DNA from 3 places in the Streptomyces sp. SJL17-4 genome. Region 3 is predicted to be linked to each of the others. Evidence: predicted binding sites of a transcription regulator. Region 3 holds the regulator's gene; each other region holds the start of a gene.
What was found. The regulator HrcA, encoded in region 3, represses chaperone genes, less so after heat shock. The targets are predictions, from matches to a motif close to TTNGCACTCNGNNNNNCNGAGTGCNAA.
Positions count from the first base shown of each region.

Region 1 (7,954 bases), 2.2 Mb from region 3:
ACCTGACCTCGGGCCGCCTCCACGCGACCCTGGACGTCACGGACCCGGAGATCCCACCCCCGGACTCCCCGCTCTACACCCTCCCGAACGTCCTCCTCACCCCGCATGTGGCGGGCTCCCTCGGCAACGAACTGCACCGGATGACGGACCGGGCGCTGGAGGAGGTGGAGCGGTACGGGAGGGGGGAACCGTTCGCGGAGGAGGTACGGGCCTCAGACCTCCAGCGCTCGGCGTAGGCGGTCGGCCTCGTCGAGGACGAGCGGAATCACCTCGGGCGCCACGGTGAGCACGGCCGGCAGCACGACCCGCCGCTCCCCCAGGCGCAGAGCGAGAACGGCCCAGCGCCGGGCCCGTACGGGATCGGGCTCGGCGCGGGCCAGGAGCGCGTACGCCTCCCCGCAGGGCGGACCGACATGGTGCATGCCGTCGAGGAGCGCGGCGGCGTGGTCGTACCGGGAGTACCTCAGCAGCTCGGTGACCACAGTGACGGACCATCGTCCCGGATAGCTGTGCGGACGCTCCCGGAAGCGAGCCAGTACCTCGTCGTGGGAGCCGATGACGACGAGCGCGACGGGCGAGTCCCTCTGCCACGGGAACCGGGCGAAACTCTCGGCGCCCAAGGCAGCCGCGTTCTGCGGTTCCAGGGCGCACCCGGCGCGCAGGAGACCCAGCGCCGCGGGCCCGTCGAGCTTCCTGGCGCGGGCGGCGGCCATGAAGTGCTCGGCGTCCTCGCGGCGCCCCTTCCGTACGCAGGCCACCACCATCCGCGCGTACACCTCCGCGGCGTTCGGCGCCTCGGGCGAGCGCGACATCAGCTCCTCCGCCCGCTCCCGGGCACCGACGCCCGCGAAGGCCACGGCCGCCTCCTGGGCAAGACTCCCCATCGCGCCCGGATGTTCGACCAGTCGCAGGGTGCGGTCGAAATCCCCCTCGGCCGCGTAGACCCCGACGAGGCGGGAGCACAGCTCGTGCTCGGCCCACGGGTTCACCCGGGCGAACGTCTCCGCCCACTCCAGCCGCCCCGCCGCGAGCGCCGCGAAGGCGACGTCGCGCGGCACCAGACCCGGCTCGCTCTCCACGGCCCGGAGCAGGTCCACCGCCTCGTCGCGCCGCCCGGCCTCCGCCAGGGCCCGGGCGAGCGCCACCAGATCCCCGACCAGGGCCGGGCGCGCGGGCACGCGCACCCTCCGCTCCTCCGCCGCGAGCAGGCGCCGGGCCTCGGCGACGTGGCCCGCCTCGTACAGCGCCTCCGCGAATACGGCGAGGGCCTCCGTGTTCTCCCCGATCCCCCTGACCACCGCGCGGGCCCGGTCCACCGCTCCCTCCGCGAGCAGCCGGCGCAGGAAGGCTCCGAGCACCCGGAGGCCACCGGCGCTCTGACCGGTCCATCTCGATGACGCGTCGGGGCTCTCCACGAGCCTTCCGCACAGCGCGGCGACGGCGTCCAGGTCTCCACGCGCCAGCAGGGCCTCGGCGAGGGCGGGCCAGGGATCGTCCGCGTACGAGCGCGTGTCCGAGGTCAGGGCCAGGGCCATGGCCCGCTCGACGTCACCGGCCCGGGCCAGCTCGCGGGCGATCTGCCCGTGCACGAAGTCCTTGCCGTAGGCGTCCAGGGTCCCGGCGACCTCCAGAGCCTCGTCCAACCGGCCGTGCTTCACCAGTGCGGTGGCGTACGAGAAGGCCTCTCCGCCGACGCCGGCCGCGCGCGCCTCCTCGGTCTGCCCGGCGGCGAGGAGGGCGTCGAGCAGCTCCCCACCGAATATGACGGTCCGGCTGCTCCCCATGCCCATCCTGTCCAGCGCCGCCCCCCATTGAGCGCCCTCCGCCTCGTCCTCGTAGCCGGCTTCGCGCAGGGCGGCCGCGGCCCGGAGCAGCACCACCGCCCGTACGGCCAGTTCCTTCTCCGGCGCCCACGCCTCCCGTACCGCCTCGTCGACGCGACCGTCCCGGACCAGGGCCTCCACGAACGCGGCCCGCAGGGCGGGACGCCTGCTCGGGTCCGACTCCTGCTCCACGAGGGCGACGGCCCGTCGGTACTCCCGCGCCGCGAGCAGGAGGTCCACCAGTACCCGGCGGGAGCGCAGGACCGAGCGGGCGTGGGTCGTCCTCACCAGCCGTTCGGCCCGCTCGTGCGCGCCGAGCCGGATGAGCAGCAGGGGGAGGGCGTCCCCCGTGACGGGAGGAACGAGGTCCGAAAAGCCCGTCGTCAGCGGCTCCGCCTCATCGGCGAGCTCCTCCGCACGCTCCCGCGCCCCCGCGTCCAGCAGCTTCTCCGCCACCATGCAGAGTCCTGCGACGACGCGGGGCCCCTCCATGCTCCGGGCGAGCGCCACGGCACGGTCCGGCTGTCCGATGGCCACCCAGCCCGCGAGCAGGGCGAGCGGCACGCTTCCGCTGTCCCGCAGCAGCGTCTCCCGGGCCGTCGCGAGCCGCAGCGCGGACACCACCGCGTCCTCGCGCTCCGCCTGGCCCAGGACCGCGTCCTTCGCCGCCCCGATCTCGGCCAGCGCCGCCGCGTCGCCCCCGGTCGCGGCCAGCAGCCGTTCATGGCGCCGCCCGTCCCCGGCGCAGGCCACCAGCCGCTCGACGTCCCCCTCCGCCCGCAGCATCGGCACGTACCCGTGCAGCAGGTAGTCCGGGGTCCCCTCCGGCCAGCCGCGCTCCCGCCAGCCGTCGGCCCACGCGTGCAGCACCGACCGCCACCGGCCGAGCTCCCGCTCCCCCAGCATCTCCCGCGCTCCGGCGACCAGTTCCTCGTGCGCGAGCAGGTACGTTTCGCCCCGTACCGCGAAGGTCCGGCCCGGGCCCGTGCGCAGGACGTCCTTCACCCGGTACGGCACCGCGCCCGTCAGCTCCGTCAGGTCATCGGCCGTCAGACCGCCGCCCGCCGCCGTGACCAGGGCGAGCAGCTCGTACGGGAGGCCGCCCGTGTCCAGGAGGCGCTTCAGCTCGCGCTCGGCCTCGACGCGGATCGCCCGCGCGGACGGGGACGGGGTGAGGAGCCGGACGATCGCGGGGTCCCGGAGCGGATGGTCCTCGGGGACGTCGGCCGGGAGCGGCGGGTTCGGGCGGCCGGCAACGATCACCCGGAGGTCGTACGGCAGAAGGCTCGCGATCGAGTGGGCGTCCGCTCCCACCGTCATACCCCGGTCCTCGTCCAGGCCGTCGACGAGGAGGACCAGTCGCTCGCCCCTCGCCGTGCACGCCGCGGCGGCGGAGGCGTACAGACGGAACAGGTGGGCCTCTCGCGTCGCGGCCGTCAGCAACGCCGGCAGGCCCTCGCCCGCCAGTTCCGCGAGCTGTTCCAGGACGACGTCCGTGTAGGCGACGACGTCGTTCTGCGAGCCGAGGCGGGCGGTGACGAAGAAGGAGACGATCCGTACGCCCTGCGGCGGGTCGAGGGCGAAGCACGCCATCAGCGCCGTCTTCCCGGCCCACGCCTCGGCACGCCAATACGCGTACGCCGGGCCGGAGTCGGCCCGGCAGAAATCCGCCAGCTCGGCCAACTCCCGCTTTCGGCCGATGAGTTCCGGAGGGGCCATCCGGCGGACCTGTTCCCGGTGGGCCGAGCGGACCGCCTCCCCGGCCCCGACCGTGATCCGGTTGTGGCTGCCGACCACCACGATTCCCTCGCCGTTGTCGACCGTGACCGACCGGTCTCCCCCTGCCCGCTCCATGCGCCCAACCTAGACTGGAAGGGTCCCACCTGGGTCGGGATCGGGAGGCGTCATGACGTTCACGCAGATCATCGACTTCAAGACCAGCCGGATCGACGACATGAGCCGGCTCATGGACCGTTGGATCGAGCAGACCAAGGGCAAGCGGACCGCCACGCACAGCGTTCTGGGCAAGGACCGGGCCGATTCCACGCATCTCGTGGAGATCGTCGAGTTCCCCTCCTACGACGTGGCCATGCGGAACTCGCAGCTCCCCGAGACCGATCGGATCTTCCGGGAGATGGTCGCGCTCTGTGACGAGATGCCGACCTTCACCGACCTGGACGTGGTCCGGGACGAGGCGATGTACAAGGCCAACGCGCGGCGGCTCCTTGAGATGATCGCCGCCGAGCCGGAGCTCGCGCTGCTCGACGAGGTGCTGGCCGAGGGGTACCACGACCATGATCCGACCAACGAGCAGGACGTCATCGGCATGGACGCGGTCCGGCGCGAGGTGGAGATGTGGCGGGGCGGCTTCGACTTCGCCTTCACCGTCGACGACCAGATCGCCGAGGGCGACCGGGTCTGCACCCGCTGGACCTGGAAGGGAAGCCACACCGGCGACTTCATGGGGCTCCAGCCCACCGGCATGGACGTGACGATGACCGGGACGGTCATCCACCGCTTCCGGGACGACGGGAAGATGGCCGAGGGGTGGTGGCAGTACGACCTGCTCGGGCTGATGGCCCAGCTCGGCGCCGTGGAGGGCTGAGCAGGGCTGAGCGTGGAGGGCTGAGCAGGGCTGAGCGGTGCTGAACAGGGCTGAGCAGGGCTGAGCAGGAAACGCCGAGGCCCGGTGCCCCCGCGACGGGGGCACCGGGCCTCAGTGATCAGTTACGGCACGCGTCAGTGCGAGTGGCCGTGACCGTGGCCGTGACCGTGGTCCGCCGGCTCCTCTTCCTTCTTCTCCACCACGAGGGTCTCGGTGGTGAGGAGGAGGGAGGCGATCGAGGCGGCGTTCTCCAGCGCGGAGCGCGTCACCTTCACCGGGTCGATGACGCCGGCCTTGACCAGGTCGCCGTACTCGCCGGTCGCGGCGTTGAAGCCCTGGCCCTTGTCGAGCTCCGCCACCTTCGAGGTGATGACGTAGCCCTCGAGGCCGGCGTTCTCGGCGATCCAGCGCAGCGGCTCGACGGCGGCGCGGCGGACGACCGCGACACCGGTGGCCTCGTCGCCGGTCTTGCCGAGGTTGCCCTCGAGGACCTTGACGGCGTGGACGAGCGCGGAGCCACCGCCGGAGACGATGCCCTCCTCGACCGCGGCGCGGGTCGCCGAGATGGCGTCCTCGAGACGGTGCTTCTTCTCCTTCAGCTCCACCTCGGTGGCGGCGCCGACCTTGATCACGCACACGCCGCCGGCCAGCTTCGCGAGGCGCTCCTGGAGCTTCTCGCGGTCCCAGTCGGAGTCCGTGGACTCGATCTCGGCCTTGATCTGGTTGACGCGGCCCTGCACCTCGGACGAGTCGCCGCCACCGTCGACGATGGTGGTGTCGTCCTTGGTGATGGTGACGCGGCGGGCGGTGCCGAGCACGTCCAGGCCGGCCTGGTCGAGCTTGAGGCCGACCTCCTCGGCGATGACGGTCGCACCGGTGAGGGTGGCGATGTCGCCGAGCATGGCCTTGCGGCGGTCACCGAAGCCGGGGGCCTTGACGGCCACGGCGTTGAAGGTGCCACGGATCTTGTTCACGACCAGGGTCGACAGGGCCTCGCCCTCGACGTCCTCGGCGATGATCAGGAGCGGCTTGCCGGCGCCGGCCTGGATGACCTTCTCCAGGATGGGCAGCAGGTCCTGGATCGAGGAGATCTTGCCCTGGTTGATCAGGATGTACGGGTCGTCGAGGACGGCCTCCATGCGCTCCTGGTCGGTCACCATGTACGGGGACAGGTAGCCCTTGTCGAAGGCCATGCCCTCGGTGAAGTCGAGCTCCAGGCCGAAGGTGTTGGACTCCTCGACGGTGATGACACCGTCCTTGCCGACCTTGTCCATCGCCTCGGCGATGAGCTCGCCGACCTGCTGGTCCTGCGCGGAGAGCGCGGCGACGGCGGCGATGTCGGACTTGTCCTCGATCGGGCGCGCGGTGGCGAGCAGCTCGTCGGAGACGGCCTTGACGGCGGCGTCGATGCCCTTCTTCAGGGCGGCCGGGGAGGCACCCGCGGCGACGTTGCGCAGACCCTCGCGGACCAGGGCCTGGGCGAGCACGGTGGCGGTGGTGGTGCCGTCACCCGCGATGTCGTTGGTCTTGGTCGCCACCTCCTTCACCAGCTGGGCGCCGAGGTTCTCGTACGGGTCCTCGATCTCGACCTCACGGGCGATCGTGACACCGTCGTTGGTGATGGTGGGGGCGCCGAACTTCTTGTCGATGACGACGTTGCGGCCCTTGGGGCCGATCGTCACCTTCACCGTGTCGGCAAGCTTGTTGACGCCGCGCTCAAGGGCGCGACGGGCGTCCTCGTCGAACTTCAGGATCTTCGCCATGGGAGCGGTTCAGCCCTCTCGGAATGGGGTGGAACGAACTGCGCCCCCGGACGCCCTGTGCGGGGTCAAGGGGCGCAGCTCAAAGCATCTGCTTCTGATACTTCGGCGAATTACTTCTCGACGATCGCGAGCACGTCGCGAGCCGAGAGGACGAGGTACTCCTCGCCGTTGTACTTCACCTCGGTGCCGCCGTACTTGCTGTACAGCACGATGTCGCCGGTCTTGACGTCGAGCGGCAGACGCTCGCCGTTCTCGAAGCGACCCGGGCCCACGGCCAGGACGACGCCCTCCTGGGGCTTCTCCTTGGCGGTGTCCGGAATGACCAGGCCAGAGGCGGTGGTCTGCTCGGCGTCGAGCGGCTGGACCACAATGCGGTCCTCGAGCGGCTTGATGGCAACCTTGGAGCTGGTGGTCGTCACGATCCGACCTCCCCCTTCGGAGATCTCGGGGTTAACTGTCTGAGGTGGCGACCAGGTGGATCCGTCGTCGCGGGTGCCGGACCTGCCCGTCGCTCTGTTGGCACTCTCCAGTGGTGAGTGCCAGAGCCGAGACTATGACCGCGATTAGCACTCGGTCAAGCGGAGTGCCAATTCCTCACTCGTGGCGGTGCGATTACCGGTGCGATCCCGGCAGCGGGAGCGCCCCGACGGCGGCGGCCGCCGGCACCGGGAGCGCCCCGACGGCCGCGGCAGGCGGCTTCGTCCCGCCGGTGCCGACCCGTTCGACGGCCTTCCGGCCGAGCCGCTCGATCGAGTCCACGGTCGAGGCGCAGCCGGTCAGACCCAGCACGAGTACGGCGGCCAGCAGAGGCAGCGCCCGGCGTCCGCTCACACGTAGTCCTCGAGCTTGGCGACCGCGTACCCCTTGGCCGTGATCACGTTCATCACCCGGCGGATCATGTCCGGCATCGTGCCCTTCCAGTCCTCCTTGCCGCGGAAGTGGGTGAGGACGATGTCGCCGGGGTGCAGGTCCCGGTCCCACTCGCGCCACTCCATGTGGTCGGGGAAGGCCTCCGACGCCCACAGCGGGACGGCCTTGACGCCGCAGGTCTTGGCGGCGCGCAGGGTGTCCTCGTTGTAGTTGCCGTACGGCGGACGGAAGAGCGGGGGCCGCTTGCCGAATCGTTTCTCGATGACGTCCTGCATGCCGCAGATCTCGCGCTTCTGCTGCTTGTACGAGAGTCCGGGCAGGTAGCGGTGGTTGAGGGTGTGGTTGTGCAGGGACACCCCCGCCTCCTGCGACTTCTGCATCCGGGCGAAGTAGCCGTAGTCGTCCTTTACGACGTAGTCGCTGAGGAAGGCGCTGTAGGGGATCCGCAGCTCCTTCATCATCCGCAGCAGCTCGGGATCCTTCTCCGCGCCGTCGTCGATCGTCAGGAAGACGACCTTCTGCTTGGTCGGCACGGTGGTGAAGACGGGCGGCAGCCCTTCGCCGTCCGTCTCGAAGCCCTTGCGGGTGGTGATCTTCGGCTTGACGGCGGGCGGGGCCGGGGCTTCGAGCGGGGGCTTGGCGAGTCCCCACTTCTTGGCGGCGAGCACCCGGGCGGCGCGCTGCGCGCGGACCTTCTCGACGTACGCGTTGAGCGCGCCGGCCGCACCCTGCCCCTGGGCCCGCGCCTGCTGCCCGGCGGCGGGGGCGGGCGCGCCGCGGTCCGGCCCGGCGTCGTCGGCGCAGCCGGTGGCGGCGGAGGCGAGGGCGGCGACGACGAGCACCGCCCCGAGCGCCCGGGAGGAACCGTGCACACCTTTTGCCATCATTTATTC
Region 1 is NZ_CP104578.1:3,557,950-3,565,903, forward strand. Features, by position in the region: gene N5875_RS15565 (hydroxyacid dehydrogenase) at 1-236, shown strand, start outside; gene N5875_RS15570 (hypothetical protein) at 213-3,677, opposite strand; gene N5875_RS15575 (ester cyclase) at 3,730-4,428, shown strand; gene groL (chaperonin GroEL) at 4,563-6,191, opposite strand; gene groES (co-chaperone GroES) at 6,302-6,610, opposite strand; gene N5875_RS15590 (hypothetical protein) at 6,804-7,022, opposite strand; gene N5875_RS15595 (polysaccharide deacetylase family protein) at 7,019-7,945, opposite strand.
Region 1: the regulator HrcA is predicted to act here: its motif matches at 6,755-6,781, upstream of groES (co-chaperone GroES).

Region 2 (7,954 bases), 1.8 Mb from region 3:
TCCGCGCCGGAGATGTCGCAGCGCTTCAGCTGCGCCCCGCTCGGCCCCTTGTACGTGCCGTCGTTGCCGCCCCAGAAGAGCCGGGCGTACGCCACCTCCGCGCCCGCCGGGATCTTCACATGGCCGGTGCTGGAGCCGTAGTCGCCTCCGGTGCCGCCCGTGTCGATCCGCCGCATCACGAAGGTGTTGTTGTTGTCCGTGCCCTGGCCGCTCGCCGAGGTCGCACAGCGGGCGGCCAGGTCGGCGGGGGCGGTCGGGCAGCCCATGACCGTGTTGCCGATGGTCGTGAAGTCGCCGTACAGCGACTCGTCGTACCGCTTGCCGAAGGGCTCGACCACGTCCGCCGCGGCCGGGCCCGCCGCGGTGAACACGAGCGAGCCGGCCGCCAGTCCGGCCGCCGTGACGGCCGCGAGCCCCCTGCCCAGGTGATGTTGTCTGAAGCGCATAAAAGGGCAATGTAGGCAAAACAGATCATCATCGGGCGTTACGCCACGCGGTCGGTTCGGGCGGCCGGGCCCCGTGGTCGGTTCGGGCGGTCAGGCCACGCGGCGGCGCGCGTACTCCACGATGTCGGCCATCGGCGGCCGCTCCTCCGTGTCCACCGCGTACGTCCGCGGCTCGAAGCCCTTCTCGCCCCGCTCGAACTGCGTCAGCCGCGGCCGCACCAGATGCCCCCGCGACAACCGCAGCTGCGCCGTCCGGTAGATCGCCGCCGCCATCCGGCCCAGCGCGAGACCGTCCTGGTGCCGGTGCTTGCGCACCCCCACGTCCACCTGCGCGAGCGCGTCCAGGCCCACCGTGTGCAGGGCGTCCACGAGCAGGCCGAGCTCCACCCCGTAACCGACCGGGAAGGGGAGCCGTTCGAGGAGGGAGCGACGCGCCGCGTACTCGCCGCCCAGCGGCTGTACGAAACCGGCCAGCTGCGGCCAGTGCAGATTGAGGAGCGGGCGGGCCACGAGCTCCGTCACCCGGCCCCCTTGACCAGGAGTGTCTCCGAACGGGCGGTCGTACATCGCCTTTACGAAGTCCACGTCCGGGTCGGTCAGCAGCGGGCCCACGATCCCCGACACGAAGTCCGCCGAGAAGTCCCGCAGGTCCGCGTCGATGAAGCACACGACGTCCCCGGTGGTCACCATCAGCGACCGCCACAGGACCTCGCCCTTGCCCGGCACGGCCGGTATCCGGGGGAGTATCGCGTCCCGTGCGACCACCCGCGCCCCGGCGGCCGCCGCCACCTCCGCCGTACGGTCCGTGGAGCCCGAGTCGATCACCACCAGCTCGTCGACGAGCGGCACCGCCTCCGTCATCAGCTCGCGCCGGATCACCGCGACGATGTCACCCACCGTCGCCTCCTCGTTCAGCGCCGGCAGGACGACGCTGACCTTCGTGTTCCGCTTGGCGGCGAGGATCCGCTCCAACGGCCGGTCCGCCACGGACCAGGACCGCCGGTCCAGCCAGCGCTCCACCTCTTCCAGCACGTGATCTCCATCTCGCGGTTCGGACGGCCGGTCCAAGCGTCCGGGCCTTCGGTTACAGTCTTGAACAACGCGGATGCCCGATGCACGTCGGGGTGCCGCCCGCGCCGGAGCGCAGGAACGAAAGTTCACCGCGCTTCACAATCGAATACCGCTCATCCAGAGGGGCAGAGGGAAACGGCCCGTTGAAGCCCCGGCAACCCTCCAGTCGGTTACTCGTCCTCCAGCGAGGCTCCCGGCTAGGGAAGGTGCCAAATCCGTCTCATGGCGAAAAATTCGTCATGGGAAAGATGAGGAGAAAGGGCCTCGCCTCCATGGCTGTACAGACTGTTACCCCCGCCACTTCGGTCGACCTCGGTCCCGCGTCCGGGCTTTCCTGTCGCGAATGCGGTGAATTCTTCCCGCTCGGCCCGATCTTCGCCTGCGAACTCTGTTTCGGACCGCTCGAAGTCGCGTACGACCTCCCCACCGGTGACCCCGAGGCACTGCGCAAGCAGATCGAGGCCGGCCCCGCCAACATCTGGCGCTACGCCCCGCTGCTGCCCGTCCCCGCCGACGTCGCCGACAAGCCGAACCTGAACCCGGGCTGGACCAAGCTCGTCCAGGCCGACAACCTCGCCCGCGAGATCGGCGTCGCCCCCGGCAAGCTCTTCGTCAAGGACGACTCCGGCAACCCGACCCACTCCTTCAAGGACCGGGTCGTCGCCCAGGCCATCGAGGCCGCCCGCGCCTTCGGCTTCACCACCCTCTCCTGCTCCTCCACGGGCAACCTGGCCGGCGCCGTCGGCGCCGCCGCCGCCCGCGCCGGCTTCCGCTCCTGTGTGTTCATCCCGCACGACCTGGAGCAGGGCAAGGTCGTCATGGCCGGGGTCTACGGCGGTGACCTCGTCGCCATCGAGGGCAACTACGACGACGTCAACCGCTTCTGCTCCGAGCTCATCGGCGACCCGCTGGGCGAGGGCTGGGGCTTCGTCAACGTCAACCTCCGCCCGTACTACGGCGAGGGCTCGAAGACGCTGGCGTACGAGATCTGCGAACAGCTCGGCTGGGTCATCCCCGACCAGCTCGTCATCCCGATCGCCTCCGGCTCCCAGCTCACGAAGATCGACAAGGGTCTCCAGGAGCTCATCAAGCTGGGCCTCGTCGAGGACAAGCCGTACAAGATCTTCGGCGCCCAGGCCGAGGGCTGCTCCCCGGTGTCGGTGGCCTTCAAGGCCGGCCACGACGTCGTACGGCCCCAGAAGCCGAACACGATCGCCAAGTCGCTGGCGATCGGCAACCCGGCCGACGGCCCGTACGTCCTCGACATCGCCCGCCGGACGGGTGGCGCGGTGGAGGACGTCGACGACGAGCAGGTCGTGGACGCGATCAAGCTCCTCGCGCAGACCGAGGGCATCTTCGCCGAGACCGCGGGCGGCGTGACCGTCGGCGTCGCGAAGAAGCTCGTCGAGAACGGGCTGATCGACCCGAACCTCACCACCGTCGTCCTCAACACCGGCGACGGCCTCAAGACCCTGGACGCGGTGGCCGACACCTCTCAGGCGACCGTCACCATCCGCCCGAGCCTGGACGCGTTCCGCGACGCCGGCCTGGCCCACTGAAGACCGCTGGACCGCTGAAAGGTTACGAAGACATGGCCGTGAACGTCCGCATCCCCACCATCCTCCGCACCTACACGGGCGGTCGGTCCGAGGTCCAGGCCGAGGGCACGACCCTCGCCGAGGTCATCGCGGACCTGGAGAAGAACCACACGGGCATCGCCGCCCGCGTCCTGGACGACCAGGGCAAGCTGCGCCGCTTCGTCAACGTCTACGTGAACGACGACGACGTGCGCTTCGAGCAGGGCCTGGAGACGGCCACCCCGGCCGGCGCCGGCGTCTCGATCATCCCGGCCGTCGCCGGAGGCTGACCCGTATCGCTTGTCCCGTCTTTCTTGAATTGCCCCTTCCGCGCCATAAAGCGGAAGGGGCAATTCTGCATGGTTGAGCGCGGTAGAGTTGGGGAAGTCCCCTCCGCTGCCCATGCCGGGCGCATATGAGAATGCGTCCCCGCACGACAAGAAGCAGCCAAAGTGCGTGCGCGTTGTGTACCTTCTGCACGCTTTGCCGGGCCCGACTTGCCCCGTAATTCAAGGGATTCTCCCCAATTCGCCTTTCCGTGGCGCCCAGAATTCTCGCTCGATTGACCTGTTGCAGAGGGCAGTTGGGCAGATACATTCAGCCGCGGTCGACGCGTTCCGGCGCAGGGTCTGACCCGGGTTCCGCGAAGTGCGGGTCCCGCGCAAGGGCCAGTAATAGGGGAGTTAGGCATGGCTCAGGGCACCGTCAAGTGGTTCAACGCGGAGAAGGGCTACGGCTTCATCGCGGTCGACGGTGGTGCGGATGTTTTCGTCCACTACAGCGCGATCCAGATGGATGGCTACCGCAGCCTCGAAGAGGGACAGCGAGTCGAGTTCGAGATCTCGCAGGGCCAGAAGGGTCCGCAGGCGGACATGGTCAAGCTCGCCGTCTGAGCGCGGCGCGATCGGCCACCGACGCAACGCCGTCGAGGGGCCCGCATCCCTGAGGGGAAGCGGGCCCCTCACGCGTTCCCGGACCCTCGTCCGTACGTCCCGATCGTCGAGAGTCGCTTGCCCCCTCCCGTCGCCCGACCACCGCCCCTCATCGACGTTCCTTCGGAACGGCTTGCACTCTCATAGGGCGAGTGCTAATCATTGGCGTTAGCACTCGGCAGGTGAGAGTGCTACGAGGATCGGGCAGACGAGGCCGCCGGCCGGGTGGGGCAAGGAACCACGCGGAGTTGCGGAGGCCGTCCGTCGCGGGCGTCGGCGCGGTCCTGGAGCGTTATCCACCCCATGTCCGGGAGGACCACTTCACATGGCCAAGATCATCGCGTTCGACGAGGAGGCCCGGCGCGGTCTCGAGCGCGGCATGAACCAGCTCGCTGACGCCGTCAAGGTCACCCTCGGCCCCAAGGGTCGCAACGTCGTCCTCGAGAAGAAGTGGGGCGCCCCCACGATCACCAACGATGGTGTCTCCATCGCCAAGGAGATCGAGCTCGAGGACCCGTACGAGAAGATCGGCGCCGAGCTGGTCAAGGAAGTCGCCAAGAAGACGGACGACGTCGCCGGCGACGGTACGACCACCGCCACCGTTCTCGCCCAGGCGCTCGTCCGCGAGGGCCTGCGCAACGTGGCCGCCGGTGCCAACCCGATGGCCCTCAAGCGTGGTATCGAGAAGGCCGTCGAGGCCGTCTCCGGCGCCCTGCTCGAGCAGGCGAAGGATGTCGAGACCAAGGAGCAGATCGCTTCCACGGCCTCCATCTCCGCCGCCGACACCCAGATCGGCGAGCTCATCGCCGAGGCGATGGACAAGGTCGGCAAGGAAGGCGTCATCACCGTCGAGGAGTCCCAGACCTTCGGTCTGGAGCTGGAGCTCACCGAGGGTATGCGCTTCGACAAGGGCTACATCTCGGCGTACTTCGCCACCGACATGGAGCGCATGGAGTCGTCGCTCGACGACCCGTACCTCCTCATCGTCAACTCCAAGATCTCCTCGGTGAAGGACCTGCTCCCGCTCCTGGAGAAGGTCATGCAGTCGGGCAAGCCGCTGCTGATCATCGCCGAGGACGTCGAGGGCGAGGCCCTGTCGACCCTGGTCGTCAACAAGATCCGCGGCACCTTCAAGTCCGTCGCGGTCAAGGCCCCGGGCTTCGGCGACCGTCGCAAGGCCATGCTGAACGACATCGCCATCCTCACCGGCGGCACGGTCATCTCCGAGGAGGTCGGCCTGAAGCTGGAGAACGCGGGCCTCGACCTGCTGGGCCGCGCCCGCAAGGTCGTCATCACCAAGGACGAGACCACCATCGTCGACGGTGCCGGTGACAGCGAGCAGGTCGCCGGTCGCGTGAACCAGATCCGCGCCGAGATCGAGAACAGCGACTCGGACTACGACCGCGAGAAGCTCCAGGAGCGCCTCGCGAAGCTGGCCGGCGGCGTGGCCGTCATCAAGGCCGGTGCCGCGACCGAGGTCGAGCTCAAGGAGCGCAAGCACCGCATCGAGGACGCCGTTCGCAACGCGAAGGCGGCCGTCGAGGAGGGCATCGTCGCCGGTGGCGGCGTGGCCCTGCTCCAGGCTTCCTCGGTCTTCGAGAAGCTCGAGGCGGACCTGGCGGGCGACGAGGCCACCGGTGCCAACATCGTCAAGCTGGCGCTTGAGGCCCCGCTGAAGCAGATCGCGGTCAACGCCGGCCTCGAGGGCGGCGTCGTGGCGGAGAAGGTCCGCAACCTGCCCGTCGGCCACGGCCTGAACGCCGCGACCAACGAGTACGTCGACCTCATCGCCGAGGGCATCATCGACCCGGCGAAGGTCACGCGCTCCGCGCTGCAGAACGCCGCGTCGATCGCCGCGCTGTTCCTCACCACCGAGGCCGTCATCGCCGACAAGCCGGAGAAGGCGTCCGCGCCGGCCGGCGGCGGCATGCCGGGCGGTGACATGGACTTCTGATCCTTCGGGATCGGTGGTTCATCGCGGAACGCGGAACGCGGGACGCAAGAACGGACCGAGGGCGGCACCCCCACCAGGGGGTGCCGCCCTCGGGCGTTTCACAGCGGTCGATCAGCCGGTAGGTCGGCCGGTCGACCAGCCGACCAGCCGGTCAGCCGGTCAGTAGATCAGCGCACGTCGAGGTAGTCGGCCCAGGAGAACGGCGACGTGAAGTGCGTGGCGTCGCCGTAGTACCGGAGACGCCAGGTCCCGTCCACGGTCGCCTTCGCCCTGAGCGAGATCCTGCCGTTGGCGGCCGGGCGGCCGGTGGCGACCTGACGCCAGGTCGTCGAACCCTTCGCCTGGAACTGCAGGGCCACGGACCCGCTCCCGAACGTCCGCCAGGCGCGGTTCGTGTAGTGCTGGAGCGTGCCCGTCATGGTGACGTACGCGCCCTTGCGGACCGGCTCGGGACCGGCGTTCGCTCCGGTGATCCGGGTCTCGGTGCGGACGAGGCGGAAGGTGTTGCTCACGGCCTCGGCGAGGACGTCCGTCGCCGGGTGCCGCAGCCGGTACCAGCCGCCGCGGCTGCCGGCCCTGACGACGGTGTCGTAGTAGTCGTCCGCCTTGGCGGAGCCGATCTGCCGCCAGCCGGTCCGGCCGTCGGCCGAGACCTCCAGGAGGAGCGGCTGCGCGCTGACGGAGGCCTCGGGGTCGTAGGTGGCGCGCAGCTTCCCGGTCGCCGTCACCTTCGCGTCGGCCGACAGTGTGCGGGAGCGGAGGAGGACCCGTGCCTCCTGCGGCATCGCGAGCCGGCCGCCCACCGTGGCGGTGCCGAAGCTCTGGTACGGGTCGACCGGGGCGGCCGCCCAGCCGTCGATGCGCAGCCCGGGGAGGGACGGGATCCGTGTGGTGAACCGGCCGTCGGCGTCGGTCGTGACGACCTTGGCGAACGTGGGGTGGAGGTAGCTGCCCGAGGTCGGGCCGATCCGGAGCTGCTGGCCGGCCAGGGGCGCGCCGCCGTTCTTCGGGTCGGTCATCCGGCCGGTGACGGTGGCCTGCTGTCCGGGGAGGACCCGTACGCGGTCGGTGGTGGCCTTCACGGTCACGGTGTGCGGGCGCCAGGTGTAGAGGGTGCGGGTCCAGACGGCGCTGCCGTGGACCTCGTCGCTGTCCTCGGTGTAGGCGACCCGGAACTCGTCGCCCGGCCTGACGTCCGTGTACGCCTCGCCGGTGAAGGCGCCCGTCCCGTCGGTGACGGGGGACTGGACCGGGCTCGCCGGGGGTGTCGTCCGCTGGACGTCGATCGTCCGGCCGGTGATCGGCACGATGTCGCCGGAGCCGGGCTGGACACCGGTCAGGGTGCCGCTGGGGACCGTGGTGCGGTCGTCCCAGCCGGGGGCGGAGAAGGCGAACTCCAGCTGCGGCCTGAGCGTGAAGTCGAGGACGCCGGCGTCGGTGCGGGTGCGGGTGTTGCCGCGCGAGTCGGTGGCCGTGATGTCGATGGCGTACCGGCCGAGGGTGGGCATCGTGCCGCCGTCCTCGGTCAGCTTCAGCGGCGCCTGGCCCAGGCCGAAGCGGCCCTTGTCCCACTCGTACGCGGGGAGCGAGGGGATCTCGACGACGGTGTCGCCCTTGCGGAGCGTCGCGGAGACCTTGGTGATGGTGACACCGGGGGTGTCGGTCCAGGCGGACACGCCGAAGATGCCGCGCTGGTGGCTCTCGGTGACGGCGGGGCCGATGCCGAGGGGGGAGGGGGTGGGGGTGTCGGCGGCGGCCGGGGCCGGGGTGGCGAGGGCGCCGCCCGTGCCGAGGAGGACCGCGGCGAGGGCCGTGGCGAGGGTTCTCGGCACTGCGGTGGTGAGGGTTCTCGGCACGGCCGTGGTGAGGCGTCTCGGCACGGCCGTGGCGAGCGGGGCGGCGGTGGTCCGCCGGAGGTCAGCGCGCATCGATGTACTTCGCCTTCGTCTCGCTGTAGAAGTAGCCGTTCGCGGA
Region 2 is NZ_CP104578.1:3,963,910-3,971,863, reverse strand. Features, by position in the region: gene N5875_RS17615 (hypothetical protein) at 1-446, opposite strand, end outside; gene N5875_RS17610 (glucosyl-3-phosphoglycerate synthase) at 537-1,478, opposite strand; SAM riboswitch class I at 1,628-1,772, shown strand; gene thrC (threonine synthase) at 1,766-3,076, shown strand; gene N5875_RS17600 (MoaD/ThiS family protein) at 3,109-3,384, shown strand; gene N5875_RS17595 (cold-shock protein) at 3,784-3,987, shown strand; gene groL (chaperonin GroEL) at 4,352-5,980, shown strand; gene N5875_RS17585 (hypothetical protein) at 6,148-7,908, opposite strand; gene N5875_RS17580 (hypothetical protein) at 7,898-7,954, opposite strand, start outside.
Region 2: the regulator HrcA is predicted to act here: its motif matches at 4,159-4,185, upstream of groL (chaperonin GroEL).

Region 3 (7,954 bases):
CTTCGGCATGCAGAGCGCCAAGCAGCACGTCCTGAAGATCCTCGACCGGACGCACACCCCGGGCCGCCCCGAGGCGTGCGTCGGGGAAGCGCGGGCCGCCGGGTTCGAGCACGTCAACCTCGACCTGATCTACGGCACCCCCGGCGAGACCGACGACGACTGGCGGGCCTCGCTCGACGCCGCCATCGGCGCCGGGCCCGACCACATCAGCGCCTACGCGCTGATCGTCGAGGAGGGGACGCAGCTCGCGCGGCGCATCCGGCGCGGCGAGGTCCCCATGACCGACGACGACGTCCACGCCGACCGGTACCTGATCGCCGAGGACGTCCTCTCCGGCGCCGGCTTCGAGTGGTACGAGGTCTCCAACTGGGCCACGTCCGAGGCCGGGCGCTGCCTCCACAACGAGCTGTACTGGCGTGGGGCCGACTGGTGGGGCGCCGGCCCCGGCGCCCACAGCCACGTCGGCGGCGTCCGCTGGTGGAACGTGAAGCATCCCGGTGCGTACGCCGCCGCGCTGGCCGCAGGGAAGTCGCCGGGGGCCGGACGGGAGCTGCTCTCCGACGAGGACCGGAGAGTCGAGCGCGTGCTCCTCGAACTGCGGCTCAAGGAGGGCGTCGAACTGTCCCTCCTCAAGCCGGCGGGCCTCGCGGCGTCCCGCAAGGCCCTCGCCGACGGCCTGCTCGACGACGGGCCGTACGCCGCCGGGCGGGCGGTACTGACCTTGCGGGGGCGGCTGCTCGCCGACGCGGTCGTGCGGGACCTCGTGGACTAGCGGTCGTGCGGGACCTCGTGGACCAGGGGTCTTGCCGATCGGGCCGGGCCGGCCCCCTGTGGCGAGAGCACCCCGCGTGACGGCAGGGCGATGAGCAGTGCGCCCAGGACGAGGAGGCCGCTCGCCCACAGCGGTCCGAGCGTCCCCGCCCCGGTCCTGAGGGCGACGGCGGCGACGAGCGGTCCGGCGGCCGCCCCCACGTTGAGTGCCGCGGTCGCGTAGGAGCCGGCCATGGTGGGGGCACCCGCGGCCTCGTGGAGGACCCGCGCGATCAGGGTGCCGCCCAGTGCGAACGACGCCATGCCCTGCACGAACACGAGGGTGAGCAGCGCTACCGGCTTGTCGGCCAGCACGGCCAGGGCGGGCCAGCCGACGAGCAGCAGCGGACCGCCGACCGCGACGACCTGGCCCGGGTACCGGTCGGACCACCGTCCCGCGAGGGTGATCCCGGCGAAGGAGCCGACCCCGAAGAGGACAAGGGCGACCGGGACCCACAGGTCGCCGAGCCCGGCGGAACCGGTCACGACGGGCGCCAGGAACGTGAAGCCGGCGAAGGTCGCCGCGTTCACCAGGGCGCCGAGCAGCATCACCAGGAGCAGCCGCGGCCGCCTGAGCCGCGCCAGCTCCGCGCGCAGGTCCGGCACCTCGGCCGTGCCCTCCTGAGCGGGCCGCGCCGGGAATCCCCGGAGGACGCCGAGGGCCGCGGGCAGGCAGAGCGCGGCGACGGCCCAGAACGTGGCCCGCCAGTCGAGCAGCGTGCCGAGCAGCGATCCCGCGGGGACCCCGGCGATCGTGGCCACCGTCGTCCCCGACAGCAGCACGGCCAGCGCGCGCCCCTTCCGGTCCGGCGGCACGAGCCGGGTGGCGGTCGTCAGGGCCAGGGCCAGGAACCCGGCGTTCGCGAGGGCCGCGACGACCCTGGTGGCGAACAGGACGGCGAAGCTGGTGGTGACGGCGCCCAGGACGTGCGCCGCCGAGAACACGAGGACGAACCCGAGCAGGCTGGCCCGCACCGGCCAGGTGCGGGCGAGAGCGGCCAGGAGCGGGGCACCGACGATCATTCCGACGGCGAAGGCCGAGGTGAGCAGGCCCGCGCTGCCGACCGTGACACCGAGGTCGGAGGCGATGTCCGGCACGAGGCCGGCGAGCATGAATTCCGAGGTGCCCATGGCGAAGACCGCCAGGGCGAGCAGAAAGAGCGGGAGGGGCATCGAGTGGCTCCGGGGTGAGGAGAATGACGGCAGAGGCATCTCGTCACCGCGGTCAGCACCCACGGGCACACGCGTCCGGCCGCGGAGGGCGGCGGGACGACAAGGTGGCAGAACTGCGAACCCAGCGGTCCGTAGGGACCCGGTGGTTCGGAGGGCCCGGTGGTTCGTGCGGCCTCAGGGGCCGTACGGACGCAAGGGCCCGTGAGAACTCAGGGGTTCAGGGGCTGACGGCGTGACCGAAAGCCCCCGACGTGTCCGACTCGGGGCTCGACATGCCGCGCACGCTACCCGACCGGGCCCCGGCGAGGCACCCCCATTCGCACGGGGGCGGGAAGGCCCCTACGGCGCCGTCACGAAGTCGATCAGCTCCTCCACGCGGCCAAGGAGTTCCGGTTCCAGGTCCTTGTACGACGTGACCCTCGACAGGATGTGCTGCCAGGCCGCGCCCGTGTTCGGCGGCCAGCCCAGGGCCTCGCACACGCCCGTCTTCCAGTCCTGCCCCCTGGGGACCCGGGGCCAGGCCCGGATGCCCACCGACGCCGGTTTCACCGCCTCCCAGACGTCGATGTACGGGTGGCCGACGACCAGCACGTCCGCCGAGGTCACCTGGGCGGCGATCCTCGACTCCTTCGAACCCGGGACCAGATGGTCCACCAGGACGCCCAGTCGGGCGTCCGGAGCCGGGGCGAACTCCGCGACGATCGACGGGAGGTCGTCGACCCCCTCCAGGTACTCCACGACCACGCCCTCGATGCGGAGGTCGTCGCCCCAGACCCGTTCCACCAGCTCGGCGTCGTGGCGGCCCTCGACGTAGATCCGGCCGGCCCGCGCCACGCGCGCGCGTGCGCCCGGCACCGCGACCGAGCCCGAGGCCGTACGGGTGGGGCGGGCGGGGGCCGCGACGGGGCGGACAAGGGTCACCACCCGGCCCTCCAGGAGGAAGCCGCGCGGATCCATCGGGAACACCCGGTGCTTGCCGAAGCGGTCCTCCAGGGTCACCGTGCCCGCCTCGCAGCGGATCACCGCCCCGCAGAAGCCCGTCGTGACCTCCTCGACGACCAGATCACGGTCGGCCGGGACCTCGGGAACGGGTGCCGACTTCTTCCAAGGGGGTGTCAGATCCGGGTTGTAGCTGCGCATTTCGGTGACGTTAGGCCACCTGGAAGCGGCGTGCCAGTTCCTCCCGCTGGAGTCGTACGAACGTGGCGTCCACCACCGCCCCGTGCCCCGGCACGTACACCGCGTCCTCGCCGCCCAGCCGCAGCAGCCGGTCGAGCGCGTCCGGCCAGCGGGAGGGGATCGCGTCCGGGCCCGCCTGCGGTTCGCCCGACTCCTCGACCAGATCGCCGCAGAAGACCACCTCACGCTCGCCCGGCACCAGAAGCGCCAGGTCATGGCCCGTGTGGCCGGGGCCGACGTTCGCCAGGAGGACCTGCCGGCCGCCCAGGTCGAGCGTCCACTCGCCGGAGACCACGTGCCGGGGGGCCACCAGGACGTCCGCCGCCTCGGCCGCCGCCCGCGCGTCCAGGCCGTGCCGCACCCCGTCCCCGCGCAGCTCCTCCCGGTCCCGCTCCCGGCCGAGCAGCTCGTCCACGCCCACCGCCCCGAAGACCTCGGCGCCCGCGAACGCCGCCGTGCCGAAGACATGGTCGAAGTGGGGGTGGCTGAGTGCGATGTGTGTCACTCTCCGGCCGCCCGTCAGCCCCGAGATCTGCGTCCGCAGCTCGGCGCCCTCCGCGAGCGAGGAGCCCGTGTCGTACAGCAGCAGCCCCCGTTCACCCCGTACCAGTCCCACTGTGGCGTCCCAGCCGGGCAGCCGCCGGCGGCCCACGCCGTCGGCGAGCCGCTCCCATCCGTACGCTTCCCAATCCACGTCCATGCGGCGACGCTAACCGGTGGAGGCGCCGCCACCTTGCCAGGAGCGACGCCCGCCGCCGTACACTGGCCGGGGGATCGCTGGCACTCGGACAGGGCGAGTGCCAAAAGCGGAGCAACCGGAACGACGACGACAGCTGGAGGTGCGCACGATGCTCAGCGAACGCAGGCTCGAGGTCCTGCGCGCCATCGTCCAGGACTACGTCGGGACGGAGGAGCCCGTCGGCTCCAAGGCGCTCACCGAGCGCCACAAGCTCGGCGTCTCGCCCGCCACCGTGCGCAACGACATGGCCGTCCTGGAAGAGGAGGGCTTCATCGCCCAGCCTCACACCAGCGCCGGCCGCATCCCGACCGACAAGGGCTACCGCCTCTTCGTCGACCGGCTCGCCGGCGTCAAGCCGCTGTCGACGCCCGAGCGCCGGGCCATCCACAACTTCCTCGACGGCGCGGTCGACCTGGACGACGTCGTCGGCCGTACGGTCCGGCTGCTCGCCCAGCTGACCCGTCAGGTCGCCGTCGTCCAGTACCCCTCGCTGACCCGCTCGACCGTCCGGCACGTGGAGCTGCTCGCGCTGGCTCCCGCGCGCCTGATGCTGGTGCTCATCACGGACACCGGCCGCGTCGAGCAGCGGGTCATCGACTGCCCCGCGCCCTTCGGCGAGACCTCTCTCGCCGATCTGCGGGCCCGGCTCAACAGCCGGGTCGTCGGCCGCCGGTTCGCCGACGTGCCGCAGCTGGTGCAGGACCTCCCCGAGTCCTTCGAGGAACTCGAGGACCGCGCCACGGTCTCGACCGTGCTCGCGACCCTCCTCGAAACCCTCGTCGAGGAGCACGAGGAGCGACTGATGATCGGCGGAACCGCCAATCTCACCCGCTTCGGACCCGACTTTCCCCTGATGATCAGGCCCGTGCTCGAGGCTCTTGAGGAGCAGGTCGTGCTCCTCAAGCTCCTCGGCGAGGCCAAGGAATCGGGCATGACCGTACGCATCGGGCACGAGAACGCCCACGAGGGGCTGAGCTCCACGTCCGTCGTCTCGGTCGGCTACGGTTCGGGCGGCGAGGCAGTCGCCAAACTCGGCGTGGTCGGACCGACCCGCATGGACTACCCCGGAACGATGGGAGCGGTACGCGCAGTGGCACGTTACGTCGGACAGATCCTGGCGGAGTCGTAAGTGGCCACGGACTACTACGCCGTACTCGGCGTGCGCCGCGACGCGTCCCAGGACGAGATCAAGAAGGCCTTCCGGAGGCTCGCGCGCGAGCTGCACCCGGATGTGAATCCCGATCCGAAGACGCAGGAACGCTTCAAGGAGATCAACGCCGCCTACGAGGTCCTCTCGGACCCGCAGAAGAAGCAGGTCTACGACCTGGGTGGCGACCCGCTGTCGGCCTCCGGCGGAGGCGGCGCGGGCGGCTTCGGGGCCGGTGGCTTCGGCAACTTCTCCGACATCATGGACGCCTTCTTCGGCACGGCCTCGCAGCGCGGCCCGCGCTCGCGGACCCGCCGTGGCCAGGACGCCATGATCCGTCTGGAGATCGACCTCAACGAGGCGGCCTTCGGCACCACCAAGGACATCCAGGTCGACACGGCGGTCGTCTGTACGACCTGCTCGGGCGAGGGTGCCGCGCCCGGCACCTCCGCGCAGACCTGTGACATGTGCCGCGGCCGCGGCGAGGTCTCGCAGGTCACCCGGTCCTTCCTGGGCCAGGTCATGACCTCCCGGCCCTGCCCGCAGTGCCAGGGCTTCGGAACCGTCGTCCCGACCCCGTGCCCCGAGTGCGCGGGCGACGGCCGGGTCCGCTCCCGCCGCACCCTCACGGTCAAGATCCCGGCCGGTGTCGACAACGGCACCCGGATCCAGCTCGCGGGCGAGGGCGAGGTCGGCCCCGGCGGCGGCCCCGCCGGCGACCTGTACGTCGAGATCCACGAGACCCCGCACGAGACCTTCCAGCGGCGTGGGGACGACCTGCACTGCACGGTCACCCTCCCGATGACGGCGGCCGCGCTCGGCACCAAGGTGCAGCTGCAGACCCTCGACGGCCTTGAGGAGATCGACGTCCGTCCGGGCACGCAGTCCGGCCAGTCGATCCCGCTGCACGGCCGCGGCGTCACGCACCTGCGCGGCAACGGCCGGGGCGACCTGATCGTGCACGTCGAGGTGCAGACCCCCGGCAAGCTCGACGCCGAGCAGGAGCGACTCCTGCGTGAACTGGCCAAGCTGCGCGGCGAGGAGCGGCCCACGGGGCAGTTCCAGCCGGGGCAGCAGGGGCTGTTCTCGCGGTTGAAGGACGCGTTCAACGGGCGGACCTGACCGGGGTCCGGAAGTCGGTGCGGGAGGGGCGGGATCGCGGTGACGCGGGCCCGCCCCTTCCGTGACATGACGTACGGATTCGGCCCGGAAGCAGGGGCATGACACGATGCCCATATGTCCACCACCGCACTGAACGATCTCTCTCGGTTTCCGATCGTGCAGGCCCCCATGGCGGGTGGCGCCTCCTCCCCCGAGCTGGTCGGAGCCGTGTGCGCGGCCGGGGCGCTCGGCTTCCTGGCCGGCGGGTACAAGACGGCCGGAGGCCTCTACCAGGAGATCAAGCAGGTGCGCGGGCTCACCGCACGCCCCTTCGGTGTCAACCTCTTCCTGCCGGAGTCCGGGCGGCCCGCCGACCCCGCCTCCGTCGAGGTCTACCGGCATCAGCTCGCGGGCGAGGCCACCTGGTACGAGACCCCGCTCGGTGAGACCGACGACTGCCGTGACGACGCGTACGACGCCAAGCTGGCGATCCTCCTGGAGGACCCGGTCCGGGTCGTCTCCTTCACCTTCGGCTGCCCCGCTCCCGAGGTCCTCGCCTCCTTCGCGCGCGTGGGAACGTTCACGATCGTGACCGTCACCTCCGCCGAGGAGGCCCTCGCCGCCCAGCAGGCCGGGGCGAACGCCGTCTGTGTGCAGGGAGCCGAGGCGGGTGGACACCAGGGCACGTTCCGCGACGACCCCGCCGACGACGCGCCGGGCACCGGACTGCTCGCCCTGCTCATGCTCGTCCGCGAGAGCGTCGCCCTGCCGATCGTCGCCGCCGGCGGCATCATGCGCGGCGCGCAGATCGCCGCCGTCCTGGCCGCCGGGGCGGATGCCGCCCAGCTCGGCACGGCTTTCCTCTGCTGCCCCGAGTCGGGCGCCCACCCGCTGCACAAGCGGGCCCTGACCGATCCGCTGTACACCCGGACCGCCCTCACCCGGGCCTTCACCGGGCGCCCGGCACGCGGCCTCGTCAACCGTTTCGTGCGCGAGCACGGGCCGTACGCCCCCGCCGCCTACCCCGAGATCCACCACCTCACCGCCCCGATCCGCAAGGCCGCCGCCACCGCGGGCGACGCCCAGGGCATGTCCCTGTGGGCCGGTCAGGGCCACCGTCTCGCGCGCGAACTCCCCGCCGGGCAACTGGTCGAGGTGCTGGCCGCCGAACTCGACACCGCTCTCTCCGAGCTGCCCCACAGGAGCGCCTCATGACCGCACCCGTCTTCGTCGTCGACGCCGTTCCCGGCCCCGGGAGCTTCCTCCTTGACGGCCCCGAGGGCCGGCACGCCGTCTCCGTGAAGCGGCTGCGGGAGGGCGAGGAGCTCGTCCTCGCCGACGGCCGGGGCCGCTGGGCCGCCTGCGTGGTGCTGGCCGCCGAGGGCAAGGACCAGCTCACCGTGCGGGTCGACGAGGTCCACGAGGACGCCGAGGAGGAGCCCCGTATCACCGTCGTCCAGGCGCTGCCCAAGGGCGACCGGGGCGAACTCGCCGTCGAGACCATGACGGAGACCGGGGTGGACGCGATCGTGCCGTGGGCCGCCTCCCGCTGCATCACGCAGTGGAAGGGGGACCGGGGCCTCAAGGCGCTCGCCAAGTGGCGGTCCACCGCGCGCGAGGCCGGGAAGCAGTCGCGCCGCTCCCGGTTCCCCGAGGTCGCTGACCTGATGACGACCAAGCAGGTCGCCGCGCTGCTCGCCGGCGCCGACTTCGCGGCCGTGCTGCACGAGGACCGCGACCACCCGAGCGGCGCGCTCGCCACCGCCGAACTCCCGGAGAAGGGCTCGATCGTGCTGGTCGTCGGC
Region 3 is NZ_CP104578.1:5,801,628-5,809,581, forward strand. Features, by position in the region: gene hemW (radical SAM family heme chaperone HemW) at 1-772, shown strand, start outside; gene N5875_RS26000 (Cmx/CmrA family chloramphenicol efflux MFS transporter) at 769-1,983, opposite strand; gene N5875_RS26005 (DUF3097 domain-containing protein) at 2,323-3,123, opposite strand; gene N5875_RS26010 (MBL fold metallo-hydrolase) at 3,134-3,862, opposite strand; gene hrcA (heat-inducible transcriptional repressor HrcA) at 4,011-5,030, shown strand; gene dnaJ (molecular chaperone DnaJ) at 5,031-6,170, shown strand; gene N5875_RS26025 (nitronate monooxygenase) at 6,285-7,364, shown strand; gene N5875_RS26030 (16S rRNA (uracil(1498)-N(3))-methyltransferase) at 7,361-7,954, shown strand, end outside.